DNA from 4 places in the Paenibacillus sp. PSB04 genome. Region 1 is predicted to be linked to each of the others. Evidence: riboswitches for the same ligand, from Rfam matches in the RefSeq annotation. Region 1 holds a riboswitch; each other region holds the start of a gene.
What was found. A riboswitch is a leader RNA that binds a small molecule or an ion and turns the genes downstream of it on or off. The one in region 1 is predicted to bind cyclic di-AMP.
Positions count from the first base shown of each region.

Region 2: another riboswitch for cyclic di-AMP. It lies ahead of K2F33_RS30920 (C40 family peptidase); the one in region 1 lies ahead of K2F33_RS23150 (APC family permease).
Region 3: another riboswitch for cyclic di-AMP. It lies ahead of K2F33_RS14555 (TrkH family potassium uptake protein); the one in region 1 lies ahead of K2F33_RS23150 (APC family permease).
Region 4: another riboswitch for cyclic di-AMP. It lies ahead of K2F33_RS32200 (alpha/beta fold hydrolase); the one in region 1 lies ahead of K2F33_RS23150 (APC family permease).

Region 1 covers NZ_CP081301.1:4,989,204-4,993,824, reverse strand. Annotated here, with positions in the region: gene K2F33_RS23160 (hypothetical protein) at 1-271, shown strand, start outside; gene K2F33_RS23155 (phosphotransferase enzyme family protein) at 416-1,447, shown strand; cyclic di-AMP (ydaO/yuaA leader) riboswitch at 1,653-1,816, shown strand; gene K2F33_RS23150 (APC family permease) at 1,952-3,775, shown strand; gene K2F33_RS23145 (glycoside hydrolase family 3 N-terminal domain-containing protein) at 4,063-4,621, shown strand, end outside.
Region 2 covers NZ_CP081301.1:6,735,080-6,739,700, forward strand. Annotated here, with positions in the region: gene K2F33_RS30915 (multicopper oxidase family protein) at 1-1,162, shown strand, start outside; gene K2F33_RS30920 (C40 family peptidase) at 1,233-1,703, opposite strand; cyclic di-AMP (ydaO/yuaA leader) riboswitch at 1,708-1,839, opposite strand; gene K2F33_RS30925 (YdhK family protein) at 2,319-2,885, opposite strand; gene K2F33_RS30930 (ISL3 family transposase) at 3,156-4,511, opposite strand; gene K2F33_RS30935 (MFS transporter) at 4,512-4,621, opposite strand, start outside.
Region 3 covers NZ_CP081301.1:3,158,517-3,163,137, forward strand. Annotated here, with positions in the region: gene K2F33_RS14550 (CPBP family intramembrane glutamic endopeptidase) at 1-1,695, opposite strand; gene uvrC (excinuclease ABC subunit UvrC) at 1-32, shown strand, start outside; cyclic di-AMP (ydaO/yuaA leader) riboswitch at 1,954-2,097, shown strand; gene K2F33_RS14555 (TrkH family potassium uptake protein) at 2,165-3,505, shown strand; gene K2F33_RS14560 (potassium channel family protein) at 3,592-4,263, shown strand; gene K2F33_RS14565 (cation:proton antiporter) at 4,283-4,621, shown strand, end outside.
Region 4 covers NZ_CP081301.1:7,018,552-7,023,172, forward strand. Annotated here, with positions in the region: gene csaA (chaperone CsaA) at 1-204, opposite strand, end outside; gene K2F33_RS32195 (SDR family NAD(P)-dependent oxidoreductase) at 481-1,326, shown strand; gene K2F33_RS32200 (alpha/beta fold hydrolase) at 1,488-2,303, opposite strand; cyclic di-AMP (ydaO/yuaA leader) riboswitch at 2,487-2,651, opposite strand; cyclic di-AMP (ydaO/yuaA leader) riboswitch at 2,739-2,926, opposite strand; gene K2F33_RS32205 (hypothetical protein) at 3,410-4,039, shown strand; gene K2F33_RS32210 (MATE family efflux transporter) at 4,080-4,621, opposite strand, start outside.

The sequences.
Region 1 (4,621 bases):
TCCGGTGGCGACGGAATCCTTTTTCCAGAAATATTGGGTGCCGGCGGTGGAAGAGCTGAACTTGCAGTGGGTCGCACTTTTCCAGGACGGTACAGACGTGGAGTCCGAGGACATCCCGTCTGTCTTGGGCGAAGTGTCCCAGCTTAAAGAATGGGCGCGAAGCCACATGCATGGGGACGACCTCGACCACATGTTACGCAGACTCGAGCTGCTGGAGACGGAACTGCCAAAGGCGTACAGGCGCGGCGGTGCGGTGGTCTACATCGGTTAACATTGCCTGTTAACATTGGTGAATGAATGAAAGATTGTTTTAATCTCCTAAGAGGTGAGTGCGATCAAGTCCGGGTTACACAGACACCGGGCTTGATTGCTTTTAACCGCGCTACGTGATGTAAAGGGGAAAGGGGAGAGCGAAGTGAGGCAGTCTTATCGAATGGACGAAGGGGCTTTTGTGCATCACTTGAACGAAGCTTACGGAATTGCTGCCCGGAGGCTTATTTTTATCCCTTATGGAGATTCGGCCTATTCTTACCGGGTGGAGGGAGAAAATGGAACGCGATACTATCTGAAACTGTTTGACCATAGCAATGACAGCCACCGCCAAAGCATCCTTCGCTGCAGGCGTTATGTGCCGTTTATGTGGGAATTGCATCAGACCGGCCGATTTATGGAATTGCCTTGTCCATTCCGAACCTTAAGCGGTGCTTTTCTGCTTTCCCTTCCTGATTGCACAGCGGTACTGTTTCAATTTATCGAAGGAGAAACCTGGGCTGAGGCTTACCCTTTTTCCAAGCATAACTTGGAGCGTGTTGGACAGCTGGCGGCGCGAATTCGGCAGTTGACTCCTTTCACTACCACATCCGGCCTTGCGGTTGAAACGTATGATATCTCCTTTTCCGAACGTTTGATCCAATGCCTGGAGCAGCTTGAGCATCTTCAGCCCGGTTCAAGTCCAGCTAGCCAGCTGCTGCGTGAGCTTGTTATCCCTCAGCAAACGCGCATAACCGAGCTGTTGCACCAGATCACAGGGGTTCGTGAACGTCTCGTACTTGACCCGGCCCCCAATGTGCTCTGTCACGGTGATCTGTGGGGAGGGAATCTGATGGAGACCGCAGACGGACGGCTTGTCGTCCTGGACTGGGAAGCAGCCATGCTCGCGCCCCCAGAGCTGGATATCGTGGGGTATATCGGGGACGGACTGGGTCATTTTCTCAAAGGGTATGAGCAGGAACTAGGTCAACAGATGGAGCTGAACCCGGATTTACTGCGTTATTATGCATACCGCCATCATTTGAGAAACCTGACCCATTGGTGCATGAATATTTTGCAGCGTGACCTGGAGCCAGACCAGCTGGATAACGACCTCGAAATGGTCCGGCATCACTGCTTGAACCGGCTGGATACCGTAGAGGCTTCGCTGAGGAATGCGGCGGATCGAAATATATAGAAGTCCGATATGAATTTAATAGCGTAAACAAGCGATATGCACAGCTACAGCCAGAAATTAATAGAGTGCCGCCAATGTAAGCGTTGACATGAAGTTCTTTTGAATTTTTTCATACGTATCTCAAACCGTTTGCTTCTTTACAGCAGGCATCCGGAAGGAGTAAGATTCAATTCGTAATCGTGAACTTGTGAACCTGAAACGTAGTACTCCTTGATCGCTGAATTCTGAAATCAGGAGCGGGGGAACCAAAGGGAGGAAGCTAAGCCTTCGTCCCAGGGGTGAATCACTTGATCTTCATTTATTGAGTGTAGGGATACTTTCGGTCCCGAATCCGTCAGCTAACCTCGTAAGCGTTATGAAAGAGGGATTTGTCGTGCGCGTAAAGCCACGGGAAGGTCCAGCTTTCCTGCGGCTTTTTTTGTTGTGCCCAAAAAGGGTTGAACACGTGTCTAACGGGTACATCATGAGCATTTCAACTCTAACACTGGCGGTGACAAACATTTTATGGCAGCATTGAAAAGACTTTTGATCGGACGGCCGCTGAAGTCTACCGAATTGGGAGAACAAAAACTGAATAAGAAAAAAGCTTTGGCCATTCTATCCTCCGATGCGCTTTCGTCCGTAGCGTATGGGCCGGAGCAAATTTTGCTGGTTCTGGTCACGGTCAGCACGGCGGCGTTCTGGTATTCGATACCGATCGGAATCTGCGTACTGATTTTGCTGGCTGCACTCATTTTATCCTACCGGCAGATCATCTTCGCTTATCCGCATGGCGGCGGCGCTTACGTCGTTTCCAAACAGAATCTGGGAATCTATCCCGGGCTGGTGGCCGGCGGATCGCTGCTGGTAGATTACATTCTGACTGTTGCGGTCAGCGTTTCGGCGGGCACGGACGCGCTGACTTCAGCGTTTCCGGCGCTGCATGAGCATACGGTGGGGATTGCCGTCACCTTCGTCATCCTCATTACGCTGCTGAATTTGCGGGGCGTCACCGAGTCCGCCTCCATCCTGGCTTATCCGGTGTATCTGTTCGCCTTCGCGCTGTTCATTTTGATCGGCGTTGGTATGTACAACATCGTGACAGGTCACGTTTCACCGCATTTGCATACGCCGGTCGGGACGCCGGTGGCGGGAATCAGCCTGTTCCTGCTCTTAAAAGCTTTTGCCTCGGGCAGCTCCGCTCTGACCGGGGTCGAAGCGATCTCGAACGCCATCCCGAACTTCAAGGATCCGGCTCCGAACAATGCGGCCAAAACCTTGATGGCAATGGGGATTCTGCTGGCTGTACTCTTCTCGGGCATCGTATTTCTTGCTTATTATTTGGGTATATCCCCAAATCCCCAGGAGACGGTCGTATCCCAGATTGCCAATCAGACGTTCGGACGGAATTTTATGTACTTTTTCATCCAGGGCACGACGGCACTGATCTTGATCCTGGCGGCCAACACCGGATATTCGGCGTTTCCGCTGCTGGCGGTCAATTTAGCCAAAGACCGGTTTATTCCCCGGATGTTTACTGTCCGCGGTGACCGTTTGGGATATTCGAACGGAATCATCATCCTTGGGCTACTGTCCATCATGCTGATCGTCGCTTTCCACGGACAGACGGAACATTTGATCCCACTGTACGCGGTAGGGGTATTTATCCCTTTCACGCTCTCGCAAACGGGAATGATCGTCAAATGGATCCGGGAAAAACCGCAGGGTTGGGTGACGAAGCTCGTCATCAATACGATCGGCGCGCTGATCAGCTTCACGGTGTCGGTGATGTTCTTCGCAACCAAGTTTGCGCAGATCTGGCCGGTACTGATCTTTTTGCCGCTGATCGTGTATCTGTTCCACCGGATCAAGAAGCATTATGAGGCGGTTGGCGAGCAGCTGCGGCTGTCGACGTGCGAGCCGGCGGTACCGATCGAAGGCAATGTAATCATTCTCCCCGTTTCGGGCATTACGCATGTCGTGGAGCATTCCCTGAATTATGCGAAGTCGCTGGCGGCGGATCAGATCATTGCGGTATATATTCCGTTTGAACGGGAAGAAGAGAACCGGTTTGAGGAAAAATGGCAAAAATGGCGGCCCGACGTGCGCCTTGTGACGCTGCATTCTCCGTACCGGAGCATCATTCATCCGCTTAGCAAATTTATCGATACGGTGCACCGGAAAGCCAGCGAATCCAACTACCAGGTCACAGTGATCATTCCGCAGTTTATTCCAAAGCGGAGCTGGCACAATCTGCTGCACAACCAGACGAGTTTGATGATCCGGACTTATCTTTTATTCCGCAAAGATGTTGTTGTGACAACGGTACCGTATCATTTAAAAAAATAGCGATTCAGATGGTTCAAACCATTCGTAATCAGGCCCCGGCATCTGTGCCGGCGGTCTTTTTTTGCGTAAAAGCAGCGGATATATATGATGGGAAAGAGTAATCCCGTGGGAGTAATGGCTTGAGTGTAATGGCTTGAGTGTAATGGCTTATGAGTAAGGGCTTATTTCCTGCAGAGTAGGGGATCCGTATATTTTCACGATGTGCAGGGTGTCAAAGGATTAACGCAACAAAAATTCATCCATTGCGTCTAATCAACGTATATAGAACAGCAACAGGGGTGGAACAGATGAATGGGAAACTAATAACGATATTCGGTGCCGTACTCGGTTCTGTGCTCGTATGGGCAGGAAGCGCAGCTGCGGAAGAACGATTTAGCGATCTGCAGCACTCGAAGTGGGCGGAAGACGGCATCACCTATATGGCCGAACGGGGAACCGTCGCTGGATACGGTTACGGGAAGTTTATGCCCGAAAGGCAAGTCACAAGAGCGCAGGCCGTTACTTTCATGGTGCGGGAGCTTTATCCGCAGGAGCTGCAGCAAGAAGCGGGCGGCGGCATGACCTATACAGATGTGCCTAAGAACCATCCTTTTTATCTTGAAATTGCCATTGCCGCAAAACATGGGCTGGCCAGCGGATTTCCTGACAGCACCTTCCATCCGGATGCACCGATGAGCCGTGCCGAAACGGCGGCGTTTCTTACACGGGCCTATTCACTCGTAAAAGGCCAGCAACCCGTAACAATAACGGATACAGCAAAGCATTGGGCGGCAGCGCCTATTCTCATCATGAGCTCCAACGGATTGATCGGCGGATATTCAGATAGCACCTTTCGTCCAGACCGAT
Region 2 (4,621 bases), 1.7 Mb from region 1:
TTGGCACGGCTATCCGGTTCCAAACAACATGGACGGAATTCCAGGAGTCACACAAGATGCTGTTGAACCCGGAAAAACCTTCACCTATGAATTTAAAGCTACCGTACCGGGTACTTATTGGTACCATTCACATCAAGACAGTGTGAATCAAGTGGACAAAGGCTTGTATGGTTCTCTTGTAGTCGAAGACCCCCAAGATACCGCTGACCGCGATTACACCCTTGTGCTCGATGAATGGATGAGTTCTGGGGATATGGACATGGATAACGATGGGATGAATATGTCAGGACATGATATGAGTATGTATGACCTTTATACGATCAACGGAAAAACAGGTGATGCGATCGATAAGCTTACCGTTAAAGAGGGTGAAAAAGTAAAACTTCGGTTGATTAACGCCGGCTACATTACGCACCGGATGCATTTACACGGTCATTCCTTTAAGGTTGTTGCATCCGACGGGCAGCCCGTGAATGACCCGGCTGTGATCAAGGATCAATTCGTCTCGATTGCTCCCGGAGAACGGTATGACATTGAATTTACCGCAGATTATCCAGGAAATTGGTTGCTGGAAGAACACGCAAAGGATAATCGAGCACAAAACATGAGAGCCGTTATTCAATACGAAGGTTCTAATGCGAAGCCCGACCCTTCCGATGCCTTCGAAGAACTTCCCGATTTTGATTTGGAGAAGTACGGAACCATGTCTGCATCCGCATTTTCTTTGGATCAAAGCTTTGATGAAGACGTGACGATGAATCTGAATACCGAGATGAGAAATGGAGATATGGTTTACACGATCAATGGAAAGGTTTTTCCGGACACGGATACAATCAAAGTAAAAAAAGGAGATAAGGTAAAGGTGACCTTTGTAAATCAATCCAGAATGGACGATCACCCGATGCACCTGCACGGCCATTTCTTCCAAGTCTTGAGCAAGAATGGCAAGCCAGTACAAGGATCTCCGATCATGAAAGACACGCTGAACGTCAAACCTGGCGAAACGTATGAAGTTGCTTTTGAAGCTGACAACCCCGGTGAATGGATGTTCCATTGCCACGATTTACACCACGCCTCCGCTGGAATGGTAACTGATGTGATGTATGATGATTATCAAAATAATTATACGCCTGATCCCAATGTGAACAACGTCCCTGAATAAACAACAAAACGCACCGGCTGACTTCAGCCGGTGCTTTCATTTTTGATTTAGGTAGATTATCCCGACTAGATCAAATTTCACTGATCATTTTCAGGTAACTTTGCTGACTCACGACGCGGCGTGCTGTAACATACCGATTTTTATAATATGAATCCGATAATTTGCTAATGGTAACGCCTTTACTGCTTGAAGAATGTGCAAACTCATTATTGCCGATATAAATACCCGCGTGGGATATTCCCGTACCGTCCGTATTAAAGAATACCAGGTCTCCTGCTCTAAGGTTTTCACGATCTACTGGAGTTCCGGCTTGAGCCTGTGTTTTAGATGTGCGGGGTAAATCTAAATTGAATTTATCGAATATGTATAAAATAAAACCGGAACAGTCAAAACCAGCCACTGATGTGCCGCCCCACTGATAAGGAGTGCCTACGACCTTATCCACCTCACTTTCGAGTTTAACGGAGCTGGCAAAGGAACTGGTTGCACTTGCTGAAAAAACAATGGCCGCACCTAACATTGACAGTATTACTTTCTTCACGATGTAGTTCTCCTTCCGATGCCTACGGAGTTAGCTAAGGGTTCGGTAGAAGGTTCCCTCTATTCTTCAATGAGAATATTTCACCCAAAAATGGTTCCCCCGTTTTCAGTATCAAGAAATTCGGCAATAATGATTAAAAAAATGTAACCCTACATAATGTAGTATATAATCAGTTTTTTTGTCAATGGCTAATTAATAGATTCCCGTTAATCGTAACTATTTTACTGATATTTGTTGAATTTTATGGAAGTTTCAGCGAAGCTGAGTAAAGTTTGTCGATTACTATTCCCGAAATCGAGGTACTTATCTTGGTAACGGAACATGTTAAGCAAGAAAAAATAACAATTTTGTAAAGGATTGATTCCGAGCAACAAAAAAACTAAGGCAAATCATCATATAGACGCCAAACAAAAAACCGATCTGGCATTGTCAGATCGGTTAATTTATCCGTCAGTACACAGTCGAACCATGATCTTCATTGAGCTTGTCGATAACACGTCATAACGCTGCCCATATCCAATATTTACAGTATCAGTCATATAACGTACATAAGGAGAAAGGAACTCGCCGTCTTGTGCCACGCAGCATCACTTCACTCACCTGCTAAAAAATACTCTATTTAGAAAGCTCACTTTCGACTACCCATTGATGATTCTTAACGGGGTTTCCTCCTGTAGTTGGCGTATAGTCAACCATATATACCGTTGTTTTTTCAGTAGAGTCAATGGTGCCCTCTGCGCCTTTCATACCTTCCATGTGATCAGCCTCGATGGTCACCTTAGTTCCTGGCTGCAAGGGCTCACTACCCGCATCCTTTATTTCCTCCTGGATAATCCACTTGTGATTGGGGACGGGTTCACCTCCAGTGGTTGGAGTATACGTTACAGCATAAGCCACCGTGTCGTAGGCCCCAACCACCTTAGCCTTGGCACCATCCATCCCTTCCATATGCTTGGCATGGATCACAACCTCATCTCCAACTTTGAAGGTGGGATTTTGAGCTTCTTTCAACCCTTCAGGAACCTCACCCGAACCCGAATGGTTCATGCTGCCCATATCCCCCATATTTGAATGGTCGCTGCCCATGTCCATGTTCGTATTATTGTTTGCGTTATCCTTGTTTCCACACGCACTTAGTACCAGGATTGCTGCAAGGCTAATAAAAATGAATACTTTTTTCACAGTTTGTCACACACCTTTGCATATTTCTATTTGGATTGAATCCTCATCTCCCAAACATTCTACCCAAAACTTATGAAGAACTTGTGAAGGTTTCCCGGACCACTCTCAAAAACTCTGCCCGGGGCAGAGTTTAGAGGACAACCTTATTCATTCAATGTTTGCTTTCGTACAAAAATCTGAATATACCTTAGACAAACAAAAAAGAGAAATCATCTCACCATGGATCCAGTGCAATGACATCTCTTTTTGACTATTAAACGCCGGGTATCGTCAACATTCGTCCTTCTCCAATTTATCGATTAAGGTGGAAAAATCAATTCCAAGGAAGATTATTTCTTCTGGCTCACGAACAACTTCGATAGCTGGCTTATTAAACATCGGGAAGTTTTCCTCCCGTAGATGGTAGTTATCAAACCGCCTCTGGTACTTTGGGTTGCATTGCTTTCTAAGTCCCTCTGTAAAGAGTATCTTGGCTCTTAGGGCCTCAAAAGAGTATCCCCTTCTTAAACGATTAATGACTCGAATAAGTCTAATTAGAGATTCCGTATAAGCATCTGGAATGCGAATGCGATGGTCGAAATAAGCGAATATTTCTTCTTCCCAGTTCTTCATAGCCTTTGTCAGTGGTTCAAAAGCGGTTCGCAGGTCCGTTGGTACTTTAACTTTCCATTCGTTGTATTTAAGAAATGCCGTTTGTCTGTTATCACATTCCCAAATATCCAAATATAATTCCTTTAAGTTATAAGCAGTGACGAGAGACGGATGATTCTTTCTCCAAAGGTCTAGCGTAATCCGATCCTTCTCTGTAAGCTCTATATCCCGTTTTAAGAGGATAAAACGGCCTGGCATCAGCCCGCGGCGTTCTTTTGGCGATAATCCTTCAAGGATCTGCTTACGAATGGTTTCTAACGCTTGGTTTGCCATACGGACAACGTGAAATTTATCTACGATGATAAGAGCTTTTGGCAATACAGCCCTTACGGCGTCCTTATACGGTTGCCACATATCCATAGTGACGTATCGGATTTGTCCTCTATTTGGAAGGCGTAAGAGGTAATCTGCAACGGTTTCCTTATTACGATTTGGCAAAACATCCAACAAGGTACATTCCTCAATGTTGGTTAAAACGCATCTTGGTTTAATGATGTGAATTTCGTCAATCCCAAGCCAATTGGGAGTTTCATATCGATGCGTTTCTCTAAGACGGTTGATGTAATCTCGAAAGATGTTGCGTATTGTTTTTTCATGCAATCCAACATCCTCGGATATGCTAACAAACGTACGTTCAATGCTTTGCGTCTCTATATAAGACAATAATCGTTTGGTGCAGTTTCGCTTTTTGTCTATGGTGTGGTCTAAGTGTTCCCAAAAGGTTCGATTGCAGTCTCTACAGCAATATCTCTGACGCTTTATGAGAAGGCTTACACGCTTGCCGTGAAGAGGCAAGTCCATACAATTCTGTTCCCTGCTATCGTGTTTGTAGAGGTTGGCTATACATCCACAATGAGGGCAAGCCAAAGGTGGAGAGTTCGTCACCATTTGAATTAGAAATTCAAACTCATTCTCACATATACTCAGGATGTTAAATTTCGGAAAATTTAGAATATCCATATGAGTTTCTTGCATTTATGATGCAATCTCCTTCTTTGTTTTCGCTTGGCTGGTCAAAATACCGCTGAGTATGAAAGATAACAAGGAACCGGCAAAGCATATAGCCGCAAACATGCCAACGGCAG
Region 3 (4,621 bases), 1.8 Mb from region 1:
TTATAGCAGCCCTTCAGGAGGAGGAGTCGTAGCATACGGCTTCTCCTTCTTTTTGCCGTAAAACAGGTAAATGACCCAGGCGACGATAAACGGCATGACGCAGGTGACCACGCCCGCCAAAATGTTCGTCAGATCCCCCATGCTGAACAAGCTGAAGCTCATCAGGATACTGTCGAACACGACGTGGGCGAACATGACCGCGATGTAGCCGTGACGCAGGAAGATCAAGCTGAACAGGAGACCGATGAACAGGAGCTCAATCGGCCGGGTGTATATCGGGTAGATCGGGTACAGCGTATGGCCGAAGGCCCAAATCAGCGTCGGAATGACGCAGGCGACAAATGTGTTCCTTACGATTTTCTTCAGCATCGGTATGCCGAACAGGCGGTACACGGCTTCCTCGGAGATGCCGGCCATCCAGGCCATGATCGGCAGCATCCACGGATACAGCATGTTATACGGGGACTGCGAGGCGTCCGTCGTGGACCAGCTGTGGATCGTCCGGTCCAGGACGAGATAGATCACCGACTGCGCCCCCATCAGGATAAACGCCCACAAATACCCGGTGAACATGCTGTGGAGCACGTAACGCCCATATCCAGGCTCTTTGGCGCGGGCCCAGGCGTTGTAACCGGCTTTGCGCCATAGTCCGTCCCCGCCGACCAGGGAGAAATACAGGAGCACCGTCATGGCTATGCTCAGGATCACCTGAACGACCATGGCCGCGATGATCCCGAACTGGGAGAAGCCTTCCGCTTCCAGCACTGGCAGCATGTTATAAGTCGTCAGCAATGAGACAACAAAATAAAACAAGGACAAAAACAGCCCGCGTGCAAAGGAGGTGTACCGCCGCGTCAGTGCACTGTAAATGATGGCGAGAATGCCGAGCACGATCGTAAACAGTCCGTATCCCAGCATGGTCAGCATCGTGGCGCTTTTGGTCTGCTTCTCTACATAAGCCGTATGAGCGGATGGGACCGAAAATCCAGGGAGGAAGGAGTGAAGCTCCCCATCCTCAAAGGCAAACTTGAATTCCAACTGCGATTCCCCGATGTGCGAGGAGGAGTCGGTATAGATCAATCCGGGCTCATCCTTGCCGCTCGATACTTTCAGGGAGCCGGTGTTATAGCCCAGCTTCTGCAGCCAGGACGAGGCGATTTCCTCTTTATCCTCCAGCGTCATGTTGCCTTCCACAATTCTCAGTTTCTGCTTGCGCATGGTTTCGTTCGATTCAGCCATCGCGGCAGCATACTTGGAGTACGGAGGCGTGATGGAAAACCCGACGACCTTGCCCGTGTTCATATGTACGTCTACATTGACATATCCCTGATCGCTCGACTCGGGCAGCCGCACCCGGAACACGTCATAAGGATACTTCGATTCGTATTTCTTGTTATATTCGTTAAGAAGCTTCTCTCTGGATAAATAACCGTAAAGGTCCGATTCCGACTGGTACGTGACGAGCGGCTTATCTGCAATGCCTGTTTGAATAGTCAACCGGTCCGAGGCAAACGCTTTGGCGGCTGCTTCCGCCTCCGATTTGCTGATGACCTTGGTCGTTTGCCCCTCTAGCGTCTCCGAGCTCGTCTGCGGAAACACTTGTACAAAAAAGAATAAAATAAGGCCGATGACCCCCAAAATGCCCAGCCATTTATAATTGGCCCTGATTTCCAGCGGCTGGTTTAACCGGTCCATGAAATCCCCCCTTGAATGTGATAAAGATACCATTCCCCCCAATACAGTACGGTAAACATAACATAGAAGATTCGCCCAAAACCAGTATACCCTGAAAATAGTGGTGAAAAAACGATGAAAATCAAGGAAAGCCATCGAAAAGAGAAGATAACCGCAGACCGTGTCCACCTGCATTGCGAATCAGGCTGTTTTCCATCCAATTCATCAGAAAAAGGCCTTTGTGAAGTCCTACAATAAAGATTATAATTTTGATGCAAATGAATAAGAACGCCGAATTTCCAAGTGAAAACGGGGGAACCAATTTTTTGGGGTGAATTTCGTTGGATGTTTTAGTCCGCGAATAGGGCAACCTGTGCATGCCCGAATCCGTCAGCTAACCTCGTAGGCGTCGTGCATGCAGGAGCCAAACCGAAAGGCATTGGATTTCCGATGCTTTTTTTCTTTTGACTTTTTTAAAGAGGTGAATGTATTGATTGGGAAATGGAAGTGGTTCCGGCTGGCCCCTCCGCAAATATTAACTCTGGGTTTTGCGGCCATTATTTTGATCGGAGCCATACTGCTCACCTTGCCGATTTCGAACACGACGGGAAAACCGCTGAGTTTTATTGATGCCTTGTTTACGGCAACCTCGGCGACCTGCGTGACCGGTTTGGTTGTCAAAGACACGGGGCTGTACTTCAGCACGTTCGGCCAAGTAGTCATTATGCTGCTGATTCAAGTCGGGGGACTCGGCTTTATGACGATGGCTACCCTGGTTGCCCTGGCTTTCAAGCGCCGGATTTCACTCCGGGACCGGCTCCTGCTGCAGGAAGCGATGAATCAGAATACGATGGAAGGCATCGTCCGTCTGATCCGGAAAGTCATATTTTTTTCGTTGACGATCGAAGGCTGCGGAGCACTGCTGCTTGCCATCCGGTGGTCGTTCGATATGCCTCTTGGAAAAGCGATCTATTTTGGAATATTTCATGGCGTGTCCATGTTCAATAATGCGGGATTTGACCTGTTCGGCCATTTTAACAGCTTGACGGGATTTGTATACGATCCGCTCGTCAATTTTGTCGTGATGTTTCTGATCGTATCCGGCGGCATCGGCTTTATCGTCATGTCCGATCTGGTGGATTACCAGGTACACCGGAAACTGTCGCTCCACAGCAAAGTGGTGCTGTCCATGACCGGTGCCCTGATTGTGGTCGGAGCAGTCGTCATCTTTATCTTTGAATTCACGAATCCCAAGACGCTCGGTTCGCTGAATTGGGGTGGCAAAATTCTCGCCTCGCTGTTCCAGTCGGTCACGCCGCGGACGGCAGGGGCGAATACGCTGAACTTGGCAGATATGCGCCAGGCATCGCAATTTTTCACGATCATTCTGATGTTTATCGGCGCGTCGCCGGGCTCTACCGGGGGCGGGATCAAGACCACGACGTTCACCATCCTCGTCGGTGCGGTGATCGCGATGATCCGCGGCCGCGACGATATCGTCCTGTACCGGTACCGTTTGGCGCAGGAGCGGATTTTCAAAGCGTTGACCATTACCTTTCTGGCCTTGTTTCTGGTGGTCGGCGTATCGATGATTCTGTCCACAACAGAAGACAGCAGCTTTTTGATGATCCTGTACGAGACGACTTCGGCTTTCGGCACCGTAGGATTATCGCTCGGGCTGACGCCGCATTTGTCCTTGATCGGGAAAATCCTGATCTGCCTGACGATGTTTGCCGGCCGTCTTGGGCCGCTGACCTTCGCCTACGCGCTTGGTCCGAAGAAGGGCAAGGAGCTGTACCGTCATCCCGAAGGTAAGATCATTATCGGGTAAGGAATTTGGGTGATTCAAAGTTTCAATATTGTTATAAGAACCATATATAGAACCAACATTAAAGGATAAGGAGCATCTGGAAAGAAATGAAAACACAGCAGTTTGTCGTGATCGGTTTAGGGAGGTTCGGCTCAAGCTTGGCCATGGAGCTTATGGATCTGGGTTATGAGGTGCTTGGGGTAGACATCAATGAAGAAGTGGTCAATGATATGAGCGAGCATCTGACCCACGCCGTGGTGGCGGATGCAACCGATGAGGAGGTTCTCAAATCGCTGGGAATCCGCAATTTTGACTGCGGAATCGTGGCGATAGGGGACGATATCCAGATGAGCATCCTGGCCGCAATCCTGCTGAAGGAACTCGGCGTTCAGACCGTAGTGGCGAAGGCCATCTCCATGCTGCACGGCAAAGCCTTGTCCAAGCTGGGCGTGGACCGGGTAATCTTTCCGGAGCGGGACATGGGCATCCGGGTGGCGCACCAGCTCGTGACGCCGAATTTGCTGGATTACATTGAGCTGTCCAAAGATTACAGCATCGTGGAGATGACCGTACCGCAATGCCTGAACGGGAAGACGCTGAGCGAAGTCAATACGAGAGCCCGGTACGGATGCAGCATTGTTGCGCTCCATCGTACCGAGGGAGTCATCGTCGCGCCGACGGCGATGGACCAGCTGCATGCGGGCGACATCATGGTCATCATTGGCTCCAACAGCAATATCGACCGCTTCGAGAGCGAAGCGGTGAACGTCAAGTCATAAATCCGGAAGTGAGACAGACATGGAATCCCCGACGACCGAAATTATTCATCACATTTTAATACTGCTGCTGTTTATCATTGCCGTCGGCATGCTGTCCGGAAGACTGGCCTCCTGGCTCAGGCTTCCGGACGTTGCTGTGTTTATCGTGGCAGGCATGCTGCTTGGGCAGGGGCTGCATCTGATCAACGAAACAAGCAGCTCCCTCATCAACCAGCTGATCCTCACCGTTGGGTCGGCGCTTATTCTGTTTGACGGCGGCCGTAACCTGAAGCTGAGCGGGCTGCGGAAGGTATGGATCACACTTTCTATGCTGAGCGTTCCCGGCGTTATCGTCACGACCTTGATCGTCGGAGCTGCC
Region 4 (4,621 bases), 2.0 Mb from region 1:
ATTAACGACGGCGGCTACCTGGCGGCCGACCAGTTGCTCCGGGGTATACCTTCTCGTAATCTGGGCCGAGGAACGCTTGACTCCAAGCTCCCCGAAATCAATGCTCAGCTTGATCGCCGGCTTGCGCGCCTCCGGAAAAGGCTCCGCCTTGACCACCGTTCCGATGCGAATGTCCAGCTTCATCAAATCTTCTATGGTTGCCACAACTTTTCCTCCTTTTATGCCATGATGATATCTCTCCATTATATCCCTGCCTGTCAATGGCACAAGCACTTTCACCAACCTAAAAAAGGCTGCACACCGCAGCCCAGATTCCCATAACGTATTTTATCGGTATAGCCGCAAATAACAAATTAGCAATATGCCTAACTTTCAAGTGTGCCTTTTCATTGATTGCAAAAATCAATCGTTCATCCTCAAATACGACAGTTAATGACGCATTACTTTAGTATGATGAAATAAATAACTGCGAAGGAGTAGATGAACTTGAAGAGACTCGCTGGGAAAATCGCTCTCGTAACCGGAGGAAGCCGGGGAGCAGGACGTGGGATTGCCGTTGAGCTTGGGAAAGCCGGAGCAGTAGTTTATGTATCCGGAAGAAGTTTACGAGGGACGACTACACACGGTTTTCCAGGCAGTATCGATGAAACTGTGGAGGAGATTCGAAGTCATGGAGGAGAGGCGTACGCATGTCGTTGCGATCATACCCGTGATGAGGATACACAGGCTTTGATCGAGAGAATCCGACAGGAACAAGGACGGCTCCATATCCTAGTGAATAACGTCTGGGGACTGCATGACTTGGAAGTGAATTTACAATCCAAACCATTCTGGGAATATCCGCTGAACATGTGGGATGCTATGTTTCAGAATGGAGTACGCCCACAAATAGCGACAAACCATTATGCGATCCCGCTTATGCTGGAAGCTGATTCTGGATTGATCGTACATACCACATTTCAGGATCAGGATAAGTATTTAGGAACTTTCTATTACGACCTCGCCAAGAATACCATTAACCGCTCAGTGCTCGGATTAGCTCATGATCTCAAAAGCACTGAAATAACCGTGGTAGCGGTCTCCCCTGGCTGGATGAGAACAGAACTGGTATTAAGGAACTTCGGTACAGATGAAGCTCATTGGAAAGAGGTTGAGGCTCTGAAACACACGGAGTCGCCGTACTACGTAGGGCGAGCGGTGTCAGCCCTAGCTGGGGATGATGAGGTGAAACTGAAAAACGGACTGGTACTACAGGTTGGTGATCTTGCCCAGGAATACGGGTTCACCGATATTGATGGACGGTTCATCCCTCCCTTTTTAATATAATCAGTCTCATTGAAAAAACGAATACTCGCTAGAGCTCAGTTAACCGCCTTCTTATCGGGCGGTTAACTGATTAGCTAATATAGCGAGTAGATCGTTTGGTTAGGGCCAGTGCGATTCAAGATGCGATTTTCTTTCCAGGAGGCAAATCCCATGACCGCGGACTATCCTCCATAGGCTTCCCGGGTCCGGTAAATATGCTGGTCCATCAAAAAGTTCAGCAGCATGCGGTTGAATGCATGGGGCTGGCATAAATGGGTCGGATACATTGCATCCTCGATCGTCGCCAGCTGCACATGCCGGAACAGGGTGGCCGCCCGCTGCATTTGCTTGACGAACCACTCGCTTTGGCTGCCTGCGACGCACAGTACGGGCATCGGCAGCCGCGCCAAATTGGCGGGCATCTCCATACGCAGCAGTTCCATACGCTGCTTGATCGACTCTGTCGGCCGCTTGTGGTACAGCTCCTTGCGCAGGATGCTGTAGACTGGTCTCCACCGGTTATACGTCACCCGCAGCGACCGGAGGAAAAACTCCGCAGGCAAATAATAAGACAGCCAGCTGCACGCCTCGCAAATATTCAGCAAATGGTTCTTTTTCCCGAAGCATCCCGCGAAGTAGCTGTCCACGAGTACCAGGGCGCTGACCCGGTCCGGATGAAGGGCGGCAAACGTCTGGGCGAGCACGCTTCCGCTGGAACAGCCGACAAGCGTCGCCTGCGAAATATGCAGCTTATTGAGCAGCTCGCACAGATCGCTGCATTGGGTTTCCATAATGTGCCCGACCTCCACGTCAAGCTTCCCCGAATTGCCGTAACCCCGGAGGTCCAGTACAATCACCTTTGCCCGCTTGCTGAAATATTCGACCTGGGGCTCAAACATATGATGGGACGACAAATGCCCGTGAATGAACACGATAGGCGTGCCGATGCCGTGAATTTCATAATATAACGTGGTTCCGTTTACTTGTATCTGAGGCACTTCATGTTCTCCTCTCTCCCACATAACCTGTTTTCTCTGTTTGTACAAAATCGCGGGCGCCGCCCGCTTGGGAATCGATGCTTCTCTTTGTTAAAACAACAAAAAAGAAGCACCGGAAAGAGGACACTCTTCCATGCTTCCAAATCCAAGGCCGAATAAGCCTTGCCATCTGCATGAATAACAGCTGCCTCTCTTAACACGCTTGCGTGGTTAGCTGACGGATTCGGGCCCAAGAGTAGCCCTACTCATCACTTTCGAGATTCACCCCATATGGCCGCAGCGGATGCTGCAGACACGACCGGTTCCCCCGCTTTCCGCCCTCCGGCGGAAATTCAGCGAATAGACATATTCCATGTACACGCTTCATTCTTCAAAATGAGCGCACAGAAAAACACAGAGCAGATACCCTGTGTTGATGCGTCAAATCACAGTTTCCTCCGCTCTCAACTACGCTTACGAGGTTAGCTGACGGATTCGGGCCGTGAGAGTAGCCCTACGGAAACAGGCATTATCCTGCCTCCGATTCACCCCTGCAAGCCGCAAGCCCCAGCATAAAGCTCCGTGGGACGAGGACTGCGATTGGTTCCCCCGCTTTTCATCGGAAAATTCAGCGTTCATCAAGTCGCAAATCTTACTCTATTGGATGATGAAATGAATATACGCCTGGGACGGCGAACTGTAAAGCAGGGAAACGATACGATTCCCTGCTTTATTTGGGGATCTGATGGGAAAACGGGTCCTAATCCGTAGGAATCATTGTTTTACGGCCTTTCCTACCGCTTTCCTTAGCTTTGCTGGATAACTGAAGGCGGGAAGCCATTCAAATGGCTGAACCCGCCCATTGGATAGGAATATAATGCCGATATAGGGCTGAAGCCGCTAGGCTGAAAAAAAGCGGCTTTTTGCCGGAATTTTGGACTTTGCGCTGGAAAGATGCAGGTTTTGATCCGAAAAATCCGCCTCGTCTTCTTGCCAAAGATATCCCTTGGACGTATGATGCGGATAGTTTACCAATCGGACACATGTATGGAACCCTACTGGCCGTGACGATCCGGAACAAGACGGCAGGGAGTATCCATGAAATCACGGTCAAGGAGGATGTCACGATGAACCGGGCTTTGATTCCCACCATCGAACTGTTTGAAATCGTTCTTCCAAGATACCAGCACCACAGCCTGGGCTGGCTGGAAAACTGCCGGATCGGCATTTTAAAGCTGCCTTACTCCGGCGAGGAAGGGCTTGCCGAGGGCCTGCTGTGCTCAGGCAAGCAAGCCTTCGATCTGGTACGGTGGGGCTGCCGCCTGCGCTATATTTGCGGCCTGACGCTGGAAGAGGCCATCACCGCGACGGCCATGAACATTCTGAAGCATCCGGACCACAATCAGTACCCGCTCGCGCTGATGGCGCTGCTTGATGTCAGGTCACGCCTGGAGCAGCATACCGCGCGCACAACAGCCGAACAGATGGGAAGATCCCTTGATGTCGGCCTTCTCAAGCTGAACCGTACGGCTTACGCCGAAGGAGCTGCAACATCGCTGCGCATCGGGGGAGGAACGTCGCTTGCGATCTCCGGCCTGACGGCTGACCTTGATACGGAAATCCAGGCGAAAGCTCCCGTCAACCGCCTCCCGCTGCTCGGCCCGGAGTTCCCGACGGATACCCGCGCCTTGATCCGCCGCTCCTCGGCATATCTGTCCCTGTTCGGCGCCGGCACAAAGAACCGCCACCCCGGATAATCCCCGAGTGGCGGTTCTTTTGTGCTGCCTTCGCAGGCGGCTACAGCGCCTGCTCCTCGCTGCGAAGCTGCACCAGCGCTTTTCGCTGCCAGGCCTTGCTCCTCCAGCGGACCCAGAGCAGGATGCCCCGCAGCCATTCGTCGGCGATAAAAGCCGCCCAGATGCCGTACAGGCCGTATCCCCAATAAATGCCGAGCAGGTACGTCAGCGGCACACTGAAGAGCCAGGTCACCGTGATGGACACGATCATGGCGGACCGGGCGTCGCCGGCGGCCTGCAGCGACCGTTCCAGGATGACGTTGAAGTTGCGCCCCGGCTCCAGCAGAAAGCTCAGCAGCAGCAAGGCCGCTCCCATCGCGATAATGTCCGGGTCGGTCGTGAACAGCTTCATCAGCGGCTGCCGGAACAGCGTCAGCACGGCGACGGCCGCCAGCGTGATCAGCTCGCTGCGGATCAGATTCCGGATCACCTGCTTGTAGGCCTCTTCCCTCTGGCCCGCGCCGACCAGCTGCCCGACGATGATCTGCCCGCCCCGGCCCAGCGAGACGGCCAGAATCATGACGAAGAACATGATGTTCTGCG